2 regions of the Devosia sp. Z11_6 genome follow, and region 1 is predicted to be linked to the other one. Evidence: riboswitches for the same ligand, from Rfam matches in the RefSeq annotation. Region 1 holds a riboswitch; the other holds the start of a gene.
What was found. Region 1 has a riboswitch for cobalamin ahead of AC3YMN_RS06215 (ABC transporter substrate-binding protein). Riboswitches for the same ligand answer to the same signal wherever they lie in the genome.
Positions count from the first base shown of each region.

Region 2: another riboswitch for cobalamin. It lies ahead of AC3YMN_RS15185 (CbtB domain-containing protein); the one in region 1 lies ahead of AC3YMN_RS06215 (ABC transporter substrate-binding protein).

Region 1 is NZ_JBYUNQ010000002.1:196,131-199,526, forward strand. It holds gene AC3YMN_RS06210 (LacI family DNA-binding transcriptional regulator) at 105-1,130, shown strand; cobalamin riboswitch at 1,180-1,385, shown strand; gene AC3YMN_RS06215 (ABC transporter substrate-binding protein) at 1,538-2,536, shown strand; gene AC3YMN_RS06220 (FecCD family ABC transporter permease) at 2,545-3,396, shown strand, end outside.
Region 2 is NZ_JBYUNQ010000005.1:121,351-124,746, forward strand. It holds gene cobW (cobalamin biosynthesis protein CobW) at 1-290, opposite strand, end outside; gene AC3YMN_RS15180 (CbtA family protein) at 287-1,030, opposite strand; gene AC3YMN_RS15185 (CbtB domain-containing protein) at 1,055-1,237, opposite strand; cobalamin riboswitch at 1,275-1,492, opposite strand; gene AC3YMN_RS15190 (DUF2164 domain-containing protein) at 1,587-1,841, shown strand; gene AC3YMN_RS15195 (DMT family protein) at 1,841-2,203, shown strand; gene znuA (zinc ABC transporter substrate-binding protein ZnuA) at 2,204-3,214, opposite strand; gene AC3YMN_RS15205 (ATP-binding cassette domain-containing protein) at 3,300-3,396, shown strand, end outside.

The DNA of each region.
Region 1 (3,396 bases):
TGCTAAGGGGCACAGGCGCGCTGTTTGATCGCGCAAATGACACTTGTCTGGGCGTAAGCCGGTTGCAGCGCAACTGAGCGGCGCGGGGGGCGGAGCGGGGCCGAGTGCAGCAGCAAAAGCTGGCGACCATTGAAGATGTTGCGGCCATGGCCGGGGTGTCGATCGCCACCGTCAGCCGCGCCATCAACGAGCCTACCAAGGTCGCCGACGCCACCCGCCGCAAGGTCGCCGAAGCCGTTGCCCGCACCGGCTACACCACCAACGCCCTGGCGCGCTCGCTGCGCATGCGGCGCTCCAACATGATCCTGATCCTGGCCCCCGATGTGGGCGACCCCAATTTCTCCAACATCCTCGTGGGTCTCGAAACCGAAGCCAGCAAGCGCGGCTATGGGGTCCTGATCGGCAATACCCAGAACGATCCGAGCCGGGAAACCGATTATCTCCGGTTCATCAGCTCCAACCAGGCGGATGGATTGATCCTCTTTACCGGCCACCTGCCGTTCGGCTTCGGGCAGGATCGCGGCGAAACCCGCCTGCCCCCGACCGTCGCCGTCAACGAGCCGGTGACGGGGCAAAGCATTCCCTTTGTCGGGGTCGACAATGTCGAGGGCGCCCGCGTCGCCACCGAGCACCTGATTTCGCAGGGGCACCGGCGCATCGCCTTTATCGGCCATTCCAGCAGCCGGGAGATTAACCGCTTGCGCGAAGCGGGCTATCGCGCGGCCCTTGAAGGGGCCGGCATCCGCATCGATCCGCGGCTGATCCTCGATGGCGATGGCACGACGGAAAGCGGACGCGCCGCCGCCGAGCTGATGTTTGTGCGCGATGCGCTGCCCAGCGCGTTTTTCTGCGTCAATGATGCAACGGCCCTCGGGGTCATCATCGCGCTCAACACGCGCCGCTATGAACTGCCGCGGCAGTTTTCGGTGATGGGGTTCGACGATATTTCCTTTGCCAGCTTTGTCAGCCCGTCGCTGACGACGATGAAGCAGCCCCGGCACCGGATCGGGGAAGCGGCGATGGAATTGCTGCTGACGCTATTGGCCGACGAGCAGCCCAAATCCACCAATATCCTGTTGCGCGCGGAACTCGTGGTGCGCAGCTCGGTGGCGCGGCTGGCGAGCAATTGACTGCGACACTCCTCCGCCACTTCCCCCTTGCCCAGGCTTCGACGCGCCGCTAAGACGGCAGGGTCACGGTTCCGCCATCGAGCGCGGATGAAAAGGGAATACGGTGCGGATTACCCATCAGGGGTCAAAACCGAAGCTGCCCTCGCAACTGTAAGCGGCAAGTTCACCGTCCAAGCCACTGGTCATGCGACCGGGAAGGGGACGAGGAGCGCCAGAGCCGCGAGCCAGGAGACCTGCCGGGACAACGACCAGCAAACCGAACGAGGTGTTTCGGTGGGGTGCGGACCGGCTTCATGTTCGTCCGATCGTTGCCGTTGCGCCCTCTTCGGGGTAGCGGGAGCATGACCTCATTTTTCCCCTCGTGTCTGGCTGATCGTTTGGCTTGAACAGCATCACGAGAGGTTTCGATGCGTCTATTCTCCCTTCTGGCCAGCGGCATTTTTGTTGCCACGGCCAGCACGGCCTTGGCCCAACACGCAACCCAATACCCCCTGCAGCTCGAAAATTGCGGGGTCGAACTCACCTTTACCGAGGCACCGCAGCGGGCCGTCGGCATCGGGCAGAACAGCTCGGAAATCCTGCTGCTGCTCGGTCTGGCCGATCGCATGGTGGGCACCGCCACCTGGGTTTCGCCGGTGCTCGAAGAGGTTGCCGCCGACAACGCAAAAGTGCCGCGCCTGGCCGACAGCACCGCGAGCTATGAAGCAATCCTTGGCACCGAGCCCGATTTCATTGCCGCCCAGTTCGGGATGCGCGATGAAGCGGGTAACCGCGAGCAATATGCTGATCTCGGGATCCCGAGCTATATCTCGCCGACCACCTGCGCCATGAAGGATGCCAGCAATGGCGATGGCGTGCGCCTCGAACCCTGGACCAGCGAACTGCTCTACCAGGAGATCAGCGAATTGGCGGCGATCTTTGACGTCAATGAGCGGGGGGCCGAACTCGTGAGCGAGCTGCGCAGCCGCGAAGCGGCCGTGCGCGCGCAACTGGGGAAGCGTGCGGCGGGGCTTTCCATGGTGTTCTGGTTTTCGAGCCCTGAAATCGCCGGGGATGCCTGGGTGGCGGGCCGCAATGGCGCTTCGGCCTATATGATGGAGGTGCTGGGCGCCCGCAACATCGTCGACAGCGAAGAAGATTGGCCGCTGGTGAGCTGGGAAGCCATTGCCGCGGCCGACCCCACCGTCATCGTCGTGGGCACGATGGACCGGCGCAATCGGCCGGCCGATGACCCCGCCGTCAAAATGGAGTTTCTCCAAACCGACCCCATGGTCAGCCAGCTCAGCGCCGTGCAGGCGGGCCATCTGGTGCTGCTTGACGCGCAGGCGATGAACCCGACCCTGCGCACCATTGGCGGGCTCGAAACTCTGGCGGAGGCACTGCAGAGCCAGGGCTTGCTGCAATGAGCATGGCGATGACCCAGCGGCGCCGCGCGCGGCTGGGGGGATCGGTGATCGGCGGGGTAGCCTTGCTGCTGCCCCTTGCCGTGGCGCTCGGGGTGGGCATTGGCGAAATGCCCATTTCGCTCCACACCACGCTCCAGGCCATCACCAATCGCCTGGGCTGGACGCAGTTCGAGATCAGCCGCATCCAGGAAAGCGTGATCTGGGATTATCGGCTCAGCCGCTCGCTGGTGGCGGCCGCCTGCGGGGCGGGGCTGGCGCTGTGTGGCGCGATCCTGCAATCGCTGCTGCGCAATCCGCTGGCGGAACCCTATGTGCTGGGCGTTTCGGCGGGCGCTTCGACCGGGGCGGTTTGCGTCATCGTGCTCGGCATGGGCGCTGGTAGCGCCGCCATTCCCATTGGCGCCTTTGCCGGAGCGCTGGCGGCCTTCGCTTTTGTCATTCTCCTCGCGCGAGGCGCGGCGGGTAGCGCCGAGCGCACCATCCTGGCCGGGGTCTCCGCCTCGCAATTGTTCAATGCGCTGACCTCCTATGTCGTCAGCACTTCGGCCGATGCCGAACAGGCGCGCAGCGTCATGTTCTGGCTGCTGGGCAGTTTTGCCGGCGTGCGCTGGAGCGATGTGGGCCTTGCCGCGAGCGTGGTTGGCGCGGGGCTCATCGTCTGCCTGCGCTATGCCCGAGCGCTCGATGCCTTCACCTTCGGGGATGACGCGGCCCGTTCGCTCGGCGTGCCCGTGGCGCAGGTGCGGGTGGTGCTGTTTGCGCTCACCGCCCTTATGGCCGCGACCATGGTGTCAATGGTGGGCTCGATCGGTTTTGTGGGCCTCGTGATCCCCCATGCCGCCCGCTTCATCGTGGGCCCC
Region 2 (3,396 bases), on a different contig from region 1:
TGATCGAATTTTTCAGGGCGATTCAGCAGTGCCTGCATGGTCGGGATGAACTCGTCGGCCACGGTGCAGCAGATGCAGCCATTGGACAGCTCGACCATGTCCTCTTCACGGCAGGTCTCGTCGCCGCAGCCGGCCAGGATGTCCTTGTCGACGCCGAGATCGCCGAATTCATTGATGATGAGGGCGATGCGCTTGCCCCTGGGGGCATGGGCGAGGAGGTGACGCACAAGGGTGGTCTTGCCCGCGCCCAGAAAGCCGGTGATGACGGTGGTAGGAATCTTGGTGGTCATGCGGGAGCTCCGATGGGGTGGGAAGCCTCGCGGCGGGCGAGGCGATCATTGGCGAGGCCAAAGACGACACCCAGCACCAGCCAGAACACGGCTGAAGTGCCGATGGTGGCGGCGGCAAAGGCGGTGGCGAGATGGGCGGGAACGGCGCTTGGCTCTTCGGGAGCCGCGGGGGCGCCCACGATGTGCGGCGCGAGGACGAGTGCGAGCGCCACGGCAATGGCCCAGCCCGCCCGGGTCTTGGCGAGGAGCAGGCAGGCGGCGCCGGTGGCAAGGGCCGTCGCGACCCACCAGAGCTGGCGGGCGCCCAGATCGGCGGCGGGGATGCCGGGCAGTTCGGGCGGCAGGCCAAAGGCGGGCGCGAGGGTGAAGCTGGCAAAGCCGGCCAGGCTCCACAGCAGAGCATTACCGGCCGTGTTGGGAATATTGGCGAGGAGGCCTACGGCGCCGATCACGAGGGCAAAGCCAGCGGCGGCGAGCAGATTGGCGAGCACGGTATAGAGGGTGCGCTCAAGACCATCCTGGGGCGCCCATTCGTCGGCGCCATGATCATGGGCCGGGGTGCCGGGGGCGTGGGTATGCTCGGCCGGAGTGGCCTCCTCACCATGGGAATGGCCACCCTCCCCTTCAAAGCTTTCGGCATGCAGGATCAGCGGGGTGACGCGGAAATGCTGGATCGTAGATGCCACAAGGGCAGCACAAAGGGCTGCGACCAGCGCAGCAAAAAACAGATTGCGGAACATTTTTGGTCGTCTCTCGTGCCCGCCCTAGTGGCAGGGAAAGCCCATGGCGTGGCGGGTGTCATGGGCGCCGTTGTGCAGGCGATAATCGCCGGCAAAGCCGGTGCCGACCAGGAGGGTCAGCCCAAGCAGGAGCGCGAGCGAGCCGGCGACAAGACGCTGGGACAACGAAAGAGACTGAAGGCCAGTCGAAACCGTGGTGGTATTCATGCGGCACCCTCCGTGCGCGGAACGAAAAAGAGCTTACAAGCTCGTTGCTGTGCCGGCAGGTCTCCTGGCTTGCGGTGAATAGAGCGCCTCCCGCCTTCCCGGCAGCTTGGCTGCCAGTGGCATAAGGAGAGGAGCGCACCGCTTACAGTTGCGGGGGCAGCCACGGTTTTGGCCCCTGATGGGTAATCCGCACCGTGTTCCCTTTTGATCCCCGCGCCACAACGGGCTTGGGGAACCGACACAGGCTGTGTTCTCGCATGGCGGGCCGGAGGGGTCAATCGCGGCGTGGCGCTTGCCGGACGGGCGATCGCGGCATTATCGTGCCGCCGATTCTGGAGCCCTGCCCGCAATGAAGCCGATCAAGTTCAGCCGCGACGAAACCAAGGCCATGGTGGCGGAGATCCAGGATTATTTCCGGCTGGAACTGGACCAGACCATCGGGCCGATGCCGGCCGAGATGCTGATGACCTTTTTCGCCGAAAAGATGGGCGCCTATTACTATAATCGCGGGCTGCATGACGCCCAGGAGCTGCTGCGCAAGAAGGTCGAGTCGATCAGCGATGCGCTGTATGCGCTCGAGCAGCCCACCAAGGGCGCGCGGTAATCGCGATGGGCTGGAACTTCGCCACGCTGGCGCCGATCGGGCTCTTGATCGCGTCCAACCTCTTCATGACCTTTGCCTGGTATGGGCACCTCAAATTCCCCGGCACGGCGCTGTGGGTGGTGGTGCTGGCCAGCTGGGGCATCGCGTTTTTCGAGTATTGGCTGGCGGTGCCCGCCAATCGCATCGGCTACGGGGTTTATAGCGGCGCCGAACTCAAGACCATTCAGGAGGTGATTTCCCTGTCGGTCTTTGTGCTGTTCAGCGCCACGTATCTGGGCGAGCAGTTCACCTGGAACCACGGGATCGGGTTCGGGCTCATTGCGCTCGGGGCATTCTTTATCTTCAAGGGGCCGCTGGGTTAGCTAGCCCAGGCAGTCCAGGAGCCCATTGGCGAGGCCGCGCAGCAGTTCGGGGTAAAGGTCGGGACCTTCGGTGAGGGCCCCGCCTTCGGGGTCGAGCACACCGGCTTTGGCCGTGCTGCCCTCGGTGATGGCGGCGATGATGGTCGGCTCGAAATTGGGTTCGGCAAAGACGCAGGTGGCCCCGAGTTCGGCCACGCGGGCGCGCAGGGCGTCGATCCGCTGGGCGCCGGGCATAACGTCGGGGGTGACGGTGACGGAGCCCGCGACGGTGAGGCCAAAGCGGTTCTCGAAATACTGGTAAGCGTCATGAAAGACGAGGAAGGGCTTGTCGGCAACGGGCGCGAGGGTCGCGGTCAGTTCGGCTTGCAGCGCGACGAGGTCGGCTTTTTCGCGCTCGGCATTGGCGGCGTAGGCCGTGGCGTTACCGGGATCAGCTTGGCTCAGCGCTGCGGCGATGGCATCGACCATGTGCATGGCGTTTTGCGGATCGAGCCAGAAATGCATGTCGCCGCCATGGTCGTGGTCGTGCCCTTCGTGGGCGTGCTCTTCGTGATCGTGCGCCTCGTGGTCGTGCTCTTCGTGATCATGGCCTTCGTGATCGTGACCCTCGTGGTCGTGCTCATGGTCATGACCCTCGCCCTCGTGGCTGTGGGCTTCGAACGTGCCGCCTTCGCGGACCGGCAGGAGGGTGATGCCAGGCGCCTGGCTCAGTTCCACCACTTCGGCTTCGCCTGAAAGCGTGGTCAGTGCATCGGCGAGGAACAGCTCCATGCCAGCGCCGGTCCAGAACACGAGATCGGCATCCTGCAGCGCGCCGGCATCGGACGGACGCAGGGCATAGGTGTGGGGGGAAGCGGCGCCCCGCACGATGAGGGTCGGCTCCCCTACCCCCTCCATTACTGCTGCAACGAGGGAGTGCACCGGCTTGATCGAGGCTACCACATTGGGCGCGGCCATGGCCGTGCTGCCCAGCAGCAGGCTCGAAACCAAGGCAAGGGGGAGCAGCTTCATCGGCGCAATCCTGTTATGTTATTACGTTCTTGCTGCGTTATGCTATAACGTTTAGAACGCTGTCAAGCGACGTGATGGAGCGGAAATGGACGGGCAGGCAGGACGCGAAACATTGATCAGCATGAGCGGCGCCGGCGTGCGCCGGGGCGCGCGCGTGCTGGTGGAAGGGGTCGACCTGGCCA